DNA from 2 places in the Mesorhizobium sp. M0664 genome. Region 1 is predicted to be linked to the other one. Evidence: riboswitches for the same ligand, from Rfam matches in the RefSeq annotation. Region 1 holds a riboswitch; the other holds the start of a gene.

Region 1 (7,105 bases):
TCGCTGCGCTGTTGCGATGGAAAGCCGAACGGGCACGACAAGCGCTGCCGCGGGAGGCTTTCGGCAGTGCGATGGCGGCGGGCTTCCGTTACGTGCTCTTGTCGCCGAACCTTCTCAAGGTGATGTGCCGGAGTTCATTTTCGGCCTCACCGCCGTTGTCATTTTGGCTCTCCTGCCGTTGGTCGCTCGCGAACAGATCAAAGGGACCGCAGTCACCTACGGCGTGATGCTCGGCTTCTTCGGCCTGGGAGCGATTTGCGGCGCGCTCCTCATCGGGCGGGTCCGAGAAGTTCTCTCCAACGAATGGGTCATTCGCGGTGCGTTCTTTGTATTGGCGATCAGCTGCTTCTTTCGGGCATGGAGCGAGCACGTTGGGCTGAGCTGTCTCAACCTCATGCCAGCCGGTGCGGCTTGGATTCAATCATTCTCGCTGTTTAACGTCCGTGCAGCTTTCGGCGCCGCGGTGGGTGGTTGGACGCGCCCTCTCTCTATCAGACGGCCACATACGGCGGCATGGCGGCGGGAAGCTGGCTTTGGGGCGAACTGGCGGATGTCCAAGGTGTTTCGGGAGCCTTGCTCGTCCGCCAGCTGGTTCTTGTCATTGGGGGACTGATGGGCATCCTTCTGCGTCAGCCGGATTTTGAAACGCTCAATCTGGATCCTACCAACAAGTTCAGCGAACCGACGCTGCAACTTGACCTGCGGCCACGAGCGGTCCGATCATGGTGATGGTCGACTATCGTGTCGATCAGAGAGATCCAGACTCGCCCACAATAATTATCTGAATTCAGCAGTAATTTTTGATCGCCCGTTCGTGCTGTGTACCAGCCCTGTGTCTTGCGCAAGTGGTCACGAACGGCTGCGGGAGCCTCGAAGACGCCCTAAAAACACATGCTGCGATTTTTGAACACGCTTGACGTGTTAGATTAATTCATCCACAATGCGTGTGTTGAACACGCGAGGTGAGTTATGAACATGAAAGAGCTTAGGGTTCGACTGGGCATGACTCAAAAAGATTTGGCAGAGCAGATGGCAACGACGCAACAGACTGTGGCCCGTTGGGAAACAGGCAAAACGCAGTTGAACGTCGAGCAGATCAAGGACCTTTGTCTCACGTTGAAATGCACGGTCGAGGAGCTGCTGGGCTGGAAGATTGATGTCGAGGAGTGGCGCACGAGCCCGTTTGCAATTGCCGATGCCGAAACGCGATACGGCACGCTCAGAATCAAGACGACTGTTGGCAGCCGCCAATATCCTATCGATGAAAAGGCGCGTGAATCGATTTTACGTCAATTGAAGGAACTTCATAATCTTCGTAGAAATAACACAAGCAGGCCATGGCTGTATTGTTGGAGCCTTGACAACAAAATACTCTTGATAAATCCGCAATATGTCCGCACCATTGAGCTTATCGGTGACGATGTAGAGGAGATGCCAGAGTATTATCATCCAGAAATCTATCGGGCTTTGGATGACTGGGATAAGGGTGAGGTTTCAGGAAAGCTGAAGAAAGAATGCGATGCCATCATCGCAGAGATGGGTGATCAGGAAGCCGTGCGCATGGCCTCCTATGTTCGCGTCACATATGACGACGGAGAAGATGAGTGGAACTTCTTGGATGAAGAAACCGCTACGACTTTCTTCGGATTGGAAGCTGCGACCTTTGACGTTCCCCAGTGTAGTTTCGCCGAAGTGGAGGAAGAAGGTTACTACCGAGCGCGATACGCCAACCTTGATCGCGTCGCGGTGATGGAGGTTCCAAGCGACCGTTATCACAGATTGACCGCGCCCGAGGAAGCTTAGAACCATCCACGAAGGGCGCATGTTACATCTCGACCTTGCGTGGTGCGTTTTCAGTACGAGATGACGTTAAGCGTAGGTAGTGGCAGGTAAGAGTGCTCGACCAGAAGCTCAACTGCCTCCTCAATATCGCTGCCGATGTGCCGCAGGACACGTCCACGGGAGCGTGGATAGGCGTGAAGTTCCTGCACTCCACGGTCCGCTCTCCCATCGCCGGTATATGCCCGACGCCATCTTGTGGACGAGCTTGGCCGCCTGCACCCGGTTGTATTCCGGCTTGCGGTCCGCCTGGGGGTCCGCCGCGATGGCTATCTCCATGTCAATCGGCGCCGAACTTTGACTGCCCGCTGCTTTTGATGATTTGGCGAGGTCCCGCGCAATCACTCTTGGTCTTCTCCTTGAGGCCCTGTGTCGCGAACTTGTGGTCCAGCAGGGCAAACAGGTCCAAGTCCCCCTCCGCCCGTGGCGCTGGCTTGCCCTCACCGCCCTCGGCTTCCAATTGGGGAACCGCTTCTGCGCGCTGCACCGTGGCGATTGTCCGCCCAAGACGCATCACAAGATCGAACGCCAAACCGTGCCCGTGCACGACGATTTGCCGCTCAGGCCCATTTGGACAGGACTTGAGCTGGCCCGGTGGTTTGAGCCGGGTTACCTTGAGCCGGTGGGCTGCGAACACGCAGTTCGAGACATTGGCCTCGATCACTTCGTAACAGGCCGCTGCGCCGGGCCTCGGGTGCTCCCCCCGAAATCGTTGTGTCGTATCACCGAGGGCATCACGGCCAACAGTTTCCACATGGGCAACAGCCTCGCCATTGAGCCGGATGTGGTCGCGAGCAGATCACCAACGAAGCGGTCGGAAGCTCGGAGCCGAAGTTCGACGCCGAGGTGGCGTTCGCATGATGCGGGAAGCAGCACCACGGCGCTTGCCGGTAGTTTGCCGCCGGCAGCCGACGAACTCCTATCCTCCTGGACCGCTGTGCGTTATTGCTTTGATTTACCGGCCGCTCAAGGCTTCCATAGTTTCGCTTTCAAGGCGACCTTTGGCAACATGCCAACGGAAATTTAACATAACGACATAAACATTTCTTTATGCGACGTTGACAAAGAAGCGAACTGCGGTAATTGTCTCCCGTGTCGTGGTTCTCCGTACGGCGCTGCCGCAGCGGAGCTAAGAGGGAAGCCGGTGCGATGCCGGCGCTGCCCCCGCAACTGTTAGCGGCGAGCCAACCCCACTCATGTCACTGAGGCGAATAGCCTTGGGAAGACGGGTAGAGGCTATGACCCCGCGAGCCAGGAGACCTGCCACGGCGAATTACGTCCACGGGCGGGGTGTCTCGATGGCCGCTGCAGCCTGGCGTTCGTGCCGGCCTGCTAGCGCCTTCCTTGTCACCGACGCCCCAACCATCGGGGTATGCATGACTGTCTCTCAGCAAATTCCTGTAGCAACGCTCGGCGTGCCCCGCTTCGGTCGTCGGCGAGAACTGAAATTCGCGCTTGAAAGCTACTGGTCCGGAAAATCGTCCGCTGCCGACCTTCTCACGACGGCGAAGGCGCTCCGTGCCGCTAGCTGGGAGGAGCAACGCGATCGCGGCGTGTCGAAAATCCCGTCGAACGACTTCTCGCTTTACGACCATGTGCTCGACACCGCAGCCATGGTCGGCGCCCTTCCGTCCCGTTACGGCTGGAATGGCGGCGAGGTCCCACTCGACATCTACTTCGCTATGGCGCGCGGCAACCAAGGTCAGACGGAGGATTGTGGGCACGGTGGTCACCAGCATGCGGCTCATCGGCCTGGCGTAACCGCGATGGAAATGACCAAGTGGTTTGACACCAACTATCACTACATTGTGCCGGAACTAGACGATGATCAGACGTTCGCTCTTTCGTCGACGAAGCCGGTTGATTACTTCCTCGAGGCTAAAGCCCTCGGCATTCACACACGCCCAGTCATCCTTGGACCGGTCACCTTCCTCAAGCTGGCTAAATCGCCTGCCGGCTTCGATCCCATCGCGCTCCTACCACGGCTTCTGCCCGTCTACGAGCAACTCCTGCGGAGCTTGAAGCTGTCGGGTGCCGATTGGGTGCAGATCGATGAGCCAGCGCTTGTCCTCGATCTGAACCCGAACGAACGAGCTGCGTTCGAATTCGCCTATGGCCAGCTGTCAAAAGCCGCGCCCGAGTTGAAGATCATGCTGGCTGCCTATTTCGGGCCGCTGGGAGACAATCTCGAAACCGCGGTTTCTCTGCCCCTGGCCGGGCTGCATATTGATCTCGTGCGCGCTCCCGAGCAGCTGGAAACGGTGGGTCGGCTCGCACCGAAGGATCTGGTGCTCTCGCTTGGCTTGATCGATGGCCGCAACGTCTGGCGTGCGAACCTGCCCGCCATTCTCGACCGCATCAAACCGATCGTCGCCGGCTGGCCCTTGGACCGCGTCGAGATCGCGCCTTCTTGCTCGATGCTGCATGTGCCGATCGACCTCCGCATGGAGACGGAACTCGACGCGGACATCAGGTCGTGGCTCGCCTTCGCGGCCCAGAAGACCGACGAGTTGGTGTTGCTTGCCCGGGCCCTGTCCCAAGGCAGGGATGCGGTGGCAGGCGCGTTGAAAGCGTCTGCCGAGGCTGCCGCCACTCGCGTGACATCCACGAAGATCCATGACCCGCTGGTTGAGGGGCGGATCGCCAGCATTGACGACAGCATGAAGCGACGAGAGAGCGCTTTTGCCGAGCGCTCCAGAGTCCAGGCCGGCACGCTCGGGCTGCCGCCGTTCCCGACGACGACCATCGGGTCCTTCCCGCAGACGCCGCAGGTACGCAGGGCGCGGGCCGCTCATGCGAAGGGCCAGCTGAGCTATGTCGACTACGAGACCTTCCTGAAGAAGGAGATCGAGGCTGCAATTCGCTGGCAGGAAGAGATCGGGCTGGACGTGCTGGTGCACGGTGAGTTCGAACGAAACGACATGGTACAGCATTTCGGCGAGCAGCTGTCCGGCTTCGCCTTCACCCAGCATGCCTGGGTGCAGAGCTATGGGTCGCGTTACGTGCGCCCCCCCATCATCTTCGGCGACGTATCGAGACCCAATCCGATGACGCTGCGCTGGTGGCAGTTCGCCCAGTCGCTTACGGAAAACCCTGTGAAGGGAATGCTCACCGGCCCAGTGACCATTCTCAACTGGTCATTTGTTCGCGACGACGTACCCCGCTCCGAAGCATGCCGCCAGATCGCGCTCGCCATCCGCGACGAAGTGACGGATCTCGAATGGTCCGGCGCAAGGATGATCCAGATCGATGAGGCCGCGTTTCGCGAAGGATTGCCACTGCGCCAGTCTGATTGGAACGACTATCTCGACTGGGCTGTCGAATGCTTCCGGATCGCTTCAACGGGTGTAAAGGACGCGACTCAAATCCATACCCACATGTGCTATTCGGAGTTCAACGAGATCATCGACGCGATCGCTGAAATGGATGCGGATGTCATTTCGATTGAGACGTCGCGCTCGAAAATGGAACTGCTGGACGCCTTCACGAGCTCCAAATATCCGAATGAAATCGGGCCCGGAGTCTACGACATTCACTCACCACGGGTCCCGGAAGTCGGCGAGATTTCGGATCTCGTCATGCTTGCCCGCGAGCGACTGTCCGATGCCCAACTGTGGGTAAACCCGGACTGTGGCCTCAAAACCCGCAAGTGGGAGGAGGTCCGCCCTGCCCTCATGAACATGGTTGCTGCAGCACGCGCGCTCCGGGAGAAAGTGTAGGCCGGAAGGTTTCCTGGTTGCTCACCATGTGGTGAGTTAGCGGCTGCCGCATGTGGGCCGTGAATGTGCCAAAACGCGATCACATCCTTTGAAATAAGTCACTCGAGCGAGAAAGTGCACTTTCCTTCGGCACGTGTACTAATCGCGCAGGAATAAAGGGAACCGTTTTCTCCCTGTGTGATTGGCGTCGAGACCGCTCCAGCCATGGTTATCAGCACGCCGAGTGCGTTGTTCTCGATCAGTTCGTAAAGGACTTCTCGGCTCGGTTCATCGAAATGAGCGGGTAAATACATGACAGTTCCTTTCACTGGCCGCCGGGTTCGCTGTTCACCGGCTGGCATCCGATGGCAAGCGTTCCAACGCGGCGGCGATCTGGCGCTTCGCTGCTGAGGGCAGAGGCAGGATGGGACGCGGGGGGGCGGCACGGCAAATGTCGAGCAATTCGGCGAGTGCATAGACGACGCGAAGGCTCGAGAACTCCTTGAAGAGTCTCCAGAGCGGCGCAAGCGTGGCATCGATCCGTCGCGCTTCGGCCGCATCGCCCTGTTGCGCCGCCGTGACGATCTTCACGCAGACCTCGGGCAGGATGCCGGCGAGGACGCTGTACCATGTGTCGGCGCCGGCGATCATGGCCTCTGCGGCGTTCCAGTCGCCGCTGTAGCCGATCGAGAACCCTTCCGGCACAGTGCGCCTCTGGTCGGCCAGATGGCTCTTGATCGCTTCGCCCTTGTCTGTCGGATTTTTGATAGCGACAATCCCACCCACCTTTGCCAGGCGGCTGACGAGTGCTGGGGTGAAATGGAAATGCGTCGTTCCTGGATTGTCGTAGATGACGATCGGCAGGCCGCTCTCGCACGCCACCGTGGAGAAATGTTCGAACACCTCGTCCTCAGTGAGCGGGGTGTAAGAGGCGGCGGCAAGCAACCCCGCGGCAGCCCCAAGGGCCTTAGCGTCCTGCGCGAACCTCACTGCTTCGTCGGTGCGCAGCGCGCCCACACCCACCACGACTGGCATTTGTCCCCCGGTTTCGTCCAAGGTCTCGGCGAGCGCCCGTCGCCGTTCCTCGCGCGTCAGATACATGTATGTGCCGGTGCTGCCGAGAAGACCGATGGAATCGACCTGAGCGGCGCAAAGCCTGGCAATCAGCTTGCGCAGAGCAACGGTATCGACACGGCCGTCACGATCGGTCGGCGTGATGGGAAACGCGGAAAGGCCGCTCAGGAATGCCATGGCAAGGCTCCAGGTTTGTGCGTGAGCGCAGGACTGGCCGGACGACAAGTCATCACAAGGCGTCCAGAGCCCGCCGCAGGTCGGCGATTAGGTCATCGGCGTCTTCAAGACCCACCGAGAGACGCATGAGGTCCTCGCCGACTCCATCGGCCAGATGCGCATCCTTGCGGATCGGCTGACGAGCACGGGTCAGGCTTGCCGGATGATAGATGAGACTGTCGGCATCGCCGAGGCTGACAGCCCGGGTGATCAGGTTGAGCCGGTCCATCATCCGCCGCGCGCCCTCGAACCCAGCGTGGAGGCCAAAGGCCAACATG
Region 2 (7,105 bases), on a different contig from region 1:
AGGCGATCCGCCGCGACATCGTCGACAGTCTGCCCAATGCGCAGATCGCCCAGGCGGTGCAGGAGCTCGATTCCGACGACGCCGTTTACATTCTCGAGGATCTCGACCAGGAGGACCAGGACGAGATCCTGTCGCGGCTGCCGTTCACCGAGCGGATCAGGCTGCGGCGTTCGCTTGACTATCCCGAAGAGACCGCCGGCCGCCGCATGCAAACGGAGTTCGTCGCGGTGCCGCCGTTCTGGACGATCGGCCAGACCATCGACTACATGCGCGAGGACAACAATCTTCCCGACCGTTTCAGCCAGATCTTCGTCATCGATCCGAGCTTTAAGCTGCTCGGCGCCATCGACCTCGACCAGATCCTGCGTACCAAGCGCTCGGTCAAGGTCGAAGAGGTCATGCATGAGACCAGGCATGCCATCCCGGCCACCATGGACCAGGAGGAGGCGGCACGCGAATTCGAACAATACGATCTTCTGTCCGCCGCCGTCGTCGACGAGAACGAGCGGCTGGTCGGCGTGCTGACCATCGACGACGTCGTCGACGTCATCCAGCAGGAGGCCGAGGAAGATCTGCTGCGCATGGGCGGCGTCGGCGACGAAGAACTCTCGGACAGCATCTTTTCGACCTCGCGCTCGCGCGTGCCCTGGCTGCTGGTCAATCTTTTGACGGCTTTCCTGGCGGCCTCGGTGATCGGCCTGTTCGACCGCACCATCGAGCATATCGTGGCGCTGGCGGTGCTGATGCCGATCGTCGCCGGCATGGGCGGCAATGCCGGCTCGCAGACCATGACGGTCACGGTGCGGGCGCTGGCGACCAGGGACCTCGACATCTACAATGCCGGCCGCATCATCCGCCGCGAAATCGGGGTGGGCTTCATCAACGGCATCATCTTTGCCATCCTGATCGGCCTCGTCGCTGCTGCCTGGTTCCACGATCGCAATCTCGGCGGCATCATTGCGGCTGCGATGATCATCAATATGTTCGTGGCGGCTCTGGCGGGCATCCTTATCCCGCTGCTGCTCGACCGCTTCAAGATCGATCCGGCTGTGGCTTCGGCGGTTTTCGTCACCACGGTCACCGATGTCGTCGGTTTCTTTGCCTTTCTCGGGCTCGCCACATGGTGGTTCGGCGTGCGCTGAACGTCACCTCAATTGACTTTTACGTAAATGCCATGCGAGGCTTTGAAAGGTGCCTTGCCCGCCGATTCTGGTACGCGCCTCGGCGCCGGCCAGTTGGAACTCGCGGCGTGGCCGGGGCATTGGAGTGACGATGCGGGAATATTATTCGATCACGGAGCTGACCCGCGAATTCGACGTGTCGACGCGGACGTTGCGCTTCTATGAGGACGAAGGGCTGGTGCAGCCGGTAAGACGCGGCCGCACGCGGCTGTTCCGTCCGTCGGACCGGCATCTCATCCGCCAGATCATGCGGGGAAAAAGACTCGGCTTCTCGATCAACGAGATCCGCGAGATCATCCAGATGTACAGGGAGCCGCCCGGCGAGGTAGGCCAGCTCAAACTGATGATCAAGCGCATCGAGGAAAAGCGCGAGGATCTTCGCCAGAAACGCCGCGACCTCGAAGAGACCCTGGCAGAGCTCGACCAGGCCGAGGAATCCTGCGTCGAGCGGCTGGTGGAGCTCGGCGTCACCACCTAAGCCGGTGTCAGCCTCGGCTCAAATCCAGCGCCGCACCCTTTTGGCGTAGTCCCGGTATTTCTTGCCGAATTTGGCCGTCAGCACCTTCTCCTCGCTCTCGATCGTCAGCTTCTGCGTCAGGAACGCCGCGATGACTGCCAGCGGCAGGAACCAGGCGATCCCAGTGACAAAGGCGAGGCTGACCAGCAGCAGCGTGTTGGCGAGGTAGATCGGGTTGCGGCTGACGGCGAAGGGTCCGGTGGTCACCAGATGGTCAGGCACGCCGTTCGGGTTGAGCGTCGTCTTGGCGCGGATCATGGTGCGGATTGCCGTGAACCAGAGCGCGGCAACCGCCACCAACCCCACAAGGCCGGCGGCGAACAGGATGTCGCCGAGAAGATCGCCGATCCACGGCAGCGGATAGAACAGCCCTAGCGCGACGCTGACGATGATGGCAGCGATATAGATCAGCGGCGGCCATGGGATGTGCCCCAGCTTCGGCTGCCCAGGATTTTGCTGCATGGGTTTCGGGTGACTGTCGCTCATTATTGTCCTCCCTCGATTAGCGCGTTCCCGGTTCCGCCGCCTCGGTTTGGGGCGGTGCAGGTGCCGGCGAGCTCGCCAATATGCGCCTTCCACTCTGGGGACTGGTCGTCGCTGTAGAGCCGGTCAAGCGAGGCTTCGCCCTGGAGAGTGTCCAGCATGCAGGCACAATAGCTGGAGCAGAACTCGGTGTCGCGTGCCTGCTCGCAGGATATCTGGCAGGATTTCAGAAAACGCACCTCCCTGGTTTCGGCCTGCGCCGGCATGAATTGCGAAAACAGCCAGACCGAGCCGATCAGCACCGGCTGATGGATCAGATAGAAAGCAAGGCTGTGCCGGCCGATGAAGACCAGCGGATTTGCCCAGCGGCCGGGCGCCAATGCCGACAGCCGCGTCAGCGCGCCGGAGGTGGCGGCGAGCTTGGTAACCGCGATGCCGGCAAGTACGGCGCCGAACCAGGGCAGCAGCGGCACGTAGTCGTTGGAGCGCGGGTTGGTCGCCGACAGGCCGACCCACCACAAAGCCGGATGATCGAACGTTTCGGATCGCAGGTAGAAAGGCGCAGCGACGACGAATACGGCGACAAGCAGCGTCAGCAGCGCCGGCAGGCGCAGGAACGCCAGGCCGAGCAGGCTGGCGAGCGCGATCTCATGCAATATGCCGAAGAAGATGAAGCCGTCGGGCGTGGCGATGCGGGTGACCAGCGATATTGCGAGCGCTGCCCCGGCAACCATGGCGAAGCGCTTCCAGAAGCCGGTCCAGCGGATTTTTTTGCCATGGGCGAGATAGAGGCTGATGCCGACCAGGAACAGGAAGCTCGAGGCGATGCAGCGCGCGTAGATTTTCCACCAGCCGAAGGCGGTGAGGCCGGGATCGGTGTAGCCGAAGAATTCGACGTCCCAGGTGAAATGATAGCTCGCCATGGCAAGCAAAGCGATGCCGCGTGCAATGTCGATAACGGCGATGCGCTTCGACTTCGGTTGATCCTGAACGGCTGCGGTCGGCGTGTCGATGCTCATGGTCTCGCTGTCTTGATTCAGCCCCGGCAAGACGACTATCACGGTTGCCACCGTCAAAAGAAGCAGGACCTTGCGTCGTGTTGGCGCCGGTCGGCATCAGGGCTGCTTTAGGCCACAGCCGGAAAGCCTTTGGCCGGCGTGCTGGCGTTCTTCGGCCTGGGCGCGGTTTTCGCGACGCTCGGGCTGCTGGCGGTGGCCTGCGGCTTCGTCACCTGGCGTTATCTGCCCAAATCGCTTTGATGTGCGAGCGCCGCATGGCGCTCGCGCACCCAGTTGTGGAAGCGGTGCAAGTCGTATTCCTCGGGCATCAGCACGCCGGCCTTGTGGCGCATCGAGCGCAGGCCCATCTGGTTGACCTCGCAGATATCAGCATCCTCCTCCAGCACCTGGGTACCGAACGCGACGATGTTGTCGATATCGGCGGCCGGATCGGCGAGCGCTTCGCGTCGCGGCAGACGAGCAGCCAGTTGCGATACCAGATGGCCTCGAGATCGCGCTGATAGGCTGCGATGTCCCAATAGGCTGTTTGACGGCAGCGTCGGCTCGGGCCGCGTCAGGCCGTTGTAGGGAATCGCTTGTTCGGGCTGGGTTGCATGCCGGCTTCCTCCCCATCCGCCAGCCGACACCCGGCTGCGAAAATTGTCAATCGCGGCGCCGGTCTGCGAACTTGGCGAGGCGGCGCATTCGCCACACGATCCGGCGGAATTTGGTTTGCCGGGCGCGGCGATTCTGCCTATAGTCGCTGATGTCGTCGGTTCCGTTTGGAACCAAGAGGGAATGCGGTGCGGGCGAAATTGTTTGCCCAATGCCGTGGCTGCCCCCGCAACTGTGTGCGGTAGTCCTCTCCATATGCCACTGAAGGTTCGCCTTCGGGAAGGTGGGGAAGGGCGCTGATCCGCGAGCCAGGAGACCTGCCGGCGACAGGAAACTGACTTCTATGCCCTCGGGTGGAGGGCGAAAGGACAAGACATGAATACCGCTTCCGTTTCGCTCGGCGCTTCCGCCTCCTCGCAGTCGCGTCTCATGCAGCTGGCGCTTGCTGCATTCCTCGGCATTTTCGTCATGGGCTTTGTCGGCTTCTCGCATATCGATGCGGTCCACAATGCCGCGCACGACTATCGCCATTCGATGGGCTTTCCCTGCCACTGACAAGGGGCTGACATCATGACACTGTTTCGCAACGTCGTGTTCATCGCGGCGATCGCAGGGCTTGTGGCCGGCGTGGCTCTCGCCTGCATGCAAGCCTATGCCACGGTGCCGCTCATCCTGAAGGCGGAAGTCTACGAACAGGCCGGCGGCGGCCATGACCATGCCGCGGCACCTGCGGCACCGGCCGAAAACGCCGCGGGCACGACGGCTATGAGCAGCGCCGCGCCGGCACCGGCTGAAGCAATGGCTCCGGCGGAAGACGAAGGCTGGGCGCCGGCCGACGGTTTCGAGCGCTTCGGCTTCAGCGTCGTTGCCAATATCGTCACCGGCATCGGCTTTGCGCTGGTCCTGATCGCGGTTTCGGAATTCGCCGGCGGCATCGGCAACTGGCGCCAGGGCCTGTTCTGGGGGCTTGCCGGCTTTGCCGTGTTCACGCTGGCGCCGGGCCTCGGCCTGCCGCCGGAACTGCCGGCGATGCCGGCGGCCGACCTTGTCCAACGCCAGATCTGGTGGTGGGCAACAGTGGTGGCGACCGCCGCCGGGCTCGGCCTTATCGCCTTCCGCAGATCGTTGCCGCTGGCGATCCTTGCCGTAGCGTTGATCGTGGCGCCGCATATTGTCGGCGCGCCGCAGCCCGATAGCTTCGAGACGGCGATCCCGGAAGGCCTGCACCACCAGTTCGTGGTGGCGGTGACGCTGACCAACCTGGTGTTCTGGCTGGTGCTCGGCGCGGTCGTCGGCGTGGTGCGCGGACGCTTCACGGGCACGGCGACCAGCCTGCGCGACAGCTTTGCCTGACCGCGCTGCCGGGGCACTGACCCTGGTCATCGGCGGTGCGCGCTCCGGCAAGAGCGCGCATGCCGAGAGCCTGGTGACGGTCGGCCCGCCGCCTTGGAGCTATATCGCCACGGCGCAAGCCTATGACGACGAGATGCGCCAGCGCATCGCGCTGCACCGCTCGCGCCGCGGCGCCGGCTGGACGACCATCGATGCGCCGCTCGACCTTGCCGGCGCGATCGGAGCGCTGCCTGACGGCCAGCCGGTGCTGATCGATTGCCTGACGCTGTGGCTGACCAACCATATGCTGGCCGACCATGATGTCGAGGCCGAATGCCGGAGGCTGGCCGATGTGCTGTCGCGGCCGCGTGGGCCGTGGTTCGTGGTGTCCAACGAGGTCGGCCAGGGCATCGTGCCGGACAATGCGCTGGCAAGACGGTTTCGCGACGCCGCCGGCCGGCTGAACCAGGACGTCGCGGCTGTTGCCGGCACCGTGCTTTTGATGGTGGCGGGGCTGCCGCTCAAGGTGAAATGACATGGCTGATACTATCGATCCCAAGGACGAGGAACGCCACCGCGCCAAGATGGCCAAGCGCAAGGCGGTGCAGGACGCCGAGGTCGCGGCCAAGACGGTCAAGAAGGGGCTGCTGATCGTCAACACCGGACCGGGCAAGGGCAAGACCACGGCCGCCTTTGGGCTGGCGCTCAGGATGCTCGGCTATGGCAAGCGCGTCGGCGTCGTTCAGTTCATCAAGGGCAAATGGCACACCGGCGAGAAAGACGCCTTTGCCGCCTTCGGCGACCGTGTCGTCTGGCACGCCATGGGCGAAGGCTTTACCTGGGAGACACAGGACCTGAAGCGCGACATCGCGGCGGCCGAGGCTGCCTGGGCGAAAGCGCTGGAGCTGATGGCCGAGCCGTCGATCAGCCTCGTGGTGCTCGACGAGCTGAACATCGCGCTGCGCTACGACTACCTCGATCTCGAAAAGGTGGTCGCGGCGCTGAAGGCGCGTCGCGAAGGCCTGCATGTCGTCGTCACCGGCCGCAACGCCAAACCGGTATTGGTCGAGGCGGCCGATCTGGTCACCGAGATGGGCGTGACCAAGCACCACTTCTCCGCCGGCGTGAAGGCGCAGCAGGGGATCGAGTTCTGAGGGGTGTTGCTGGCGCCTCTTCTTCCTTCTCCCCTTGTGGGAGAAGGTGGATTGGCGCGCAGCGCAAAGACGGTTGAGAGGTGCTGGCCGGGGCGCTGTTGGTGCCAAGCTGGAACACCCCTCATCCGGCCGCTTCGCGGCCACCTTCTCCCACAAGGGGAGAAGGGAAAGCCGCACGAAGCGGCTCGCCCCTGGAATGGTAAGGGTGAGGGGCGGCGCCGACCTGACGCGATTATTTGAGGCGTAGCCTTATTTTGTTCTTGCTTTGTGCCGGCAGCTATGCTACTAATTTGGCTATGGTGCTAATTGGGCTCCAACGACCCGTCGCTTGGCGGTTTTTGTTTCGCCTGAGATCGGGCGAAGATCACAACAGAATTACGACCGTCGAGATTACCCCAAACAGTGCGATCAGCAGAAAATCGGCGATCCGGTAGAGTTTCAGTGCCGCCGGATCTCAGGGATAGAGTTCTGGTCGCTTGCGAAGCTGGAGATTGTTCGTGGACCAGGCGGTAATCGTCTATCTTATTCTCAATGATGGTCAGTTTGGTGCCGCTGACGAACGCGAATCCATTTATGCGCTCGAGGATCGGCTAGAGAAAGCTATCGAGGATGCATCGGTCGGCGAGTTTGACGGTGACTTGTTTGGTGAAGGCGAATGCATCCTTTACATGTATGGGCCAAACGCTGAACGACTTTTTGTCGTAGTCGAACCCTTATTGAAATCTTCTCCCGTAGCTGCCGGTGGGTACGCGATCAAAGGTTTGGCGTGGAAGCCGATCCGAGCGCAAAGGAAGTCCGTGTTACCTGGTAGGTCGGGTTTGCCGA

Evidence for each region. A riboswitch is a leader RNA that binds a small molecule or an ion and turns the genes downstream of it on or off. The one in region 1 is predicted to bind cobalamin.
Region 2: another riboswitch for cobalamin. It lies ahead of NKI39_RS06330 (CbtB domain-containing protein); the one in region 1 lies ahead of metE (5-methyltetrahydropteroyltriglutamate--homocysteine S-methyltransferase).

Annotation. Positions count from the first base shown of each region.
Region 1 is NZ_JAMYPW010000043.1:2,754-9,858, forward strand. Features, by position in the region: partial or broken gene NKI39_RS27035 (MFS transporter) at 1-758, shown strand, start outside; gene NKI39_RS27040 (helix-turn-helix transcriptional regulator) at 970-1,803, shown strand; gene NKI39_RS27045 (hypothetical protein) at 2,120-2,503, opposite strand; cobalamin riboswitch at 2,921-3,121, shown strand; gene metE (5-methyltetrahydropteroyltriglutamate--homocysteine S-methyltransferase) at 3,216-5,558, shown strand; gene NKI39_RS27055 (FMN-binding negative transcriptional regulator) at 5,657-5,851, opposite strand; gene NKI39_RS27060 (dihydrodipicolinate synthase family protein) at 5,886-6,788, opposite strand; gene NKI39_RS27065 (trans-sulfuration enzyme family protein) at 6,841-7,105, opposite strand, start outside.
Region 2 is NZ_JAMYPW010000003.1:179,258-186,362, reverse strand. Features, by position in the region: gene mgtE (magnesium transporter) at 1-1,142, shown strand, start outside; gene NKI39_RS06350 (MerR family transcriptional regulator) at 1,273-1,659, shown strand; gene NKI39_RS06345 (methyltransferase family protein) at 1,678-2,184, opposite strand; gene NKI39_RS06340 (heparan-alpha-glucosaminide N-acetyltransferase) at 2,184-3,200, opposite strand; gene NKI39_RS06335 (SRPBCC family protein) at 3,419-3,826, opposite strand; cobalamin riboswitch at 3,936-4,133, shown strand; gene NKI39_RS06330 (CbtB domain-containing protein) at 4,170-4,349, shown strand; gene NKI39_RS06325 (CbtA family protein) at 4,365-5,147, shown strand; gene cobU (bifunctional adenosylcobinamide kinase/adenosylcobinamide-phosphate guanylyltransferase) at 5,140-5,661, shown strand; gene cobO (cob(I)yrinic acid a,c-diamide adenosyltransferase) at 5,663-6,280, shown strand; gene NKI39_RS06310 (hypothetical protein) at 6,778-7,105, shown strand, end outside.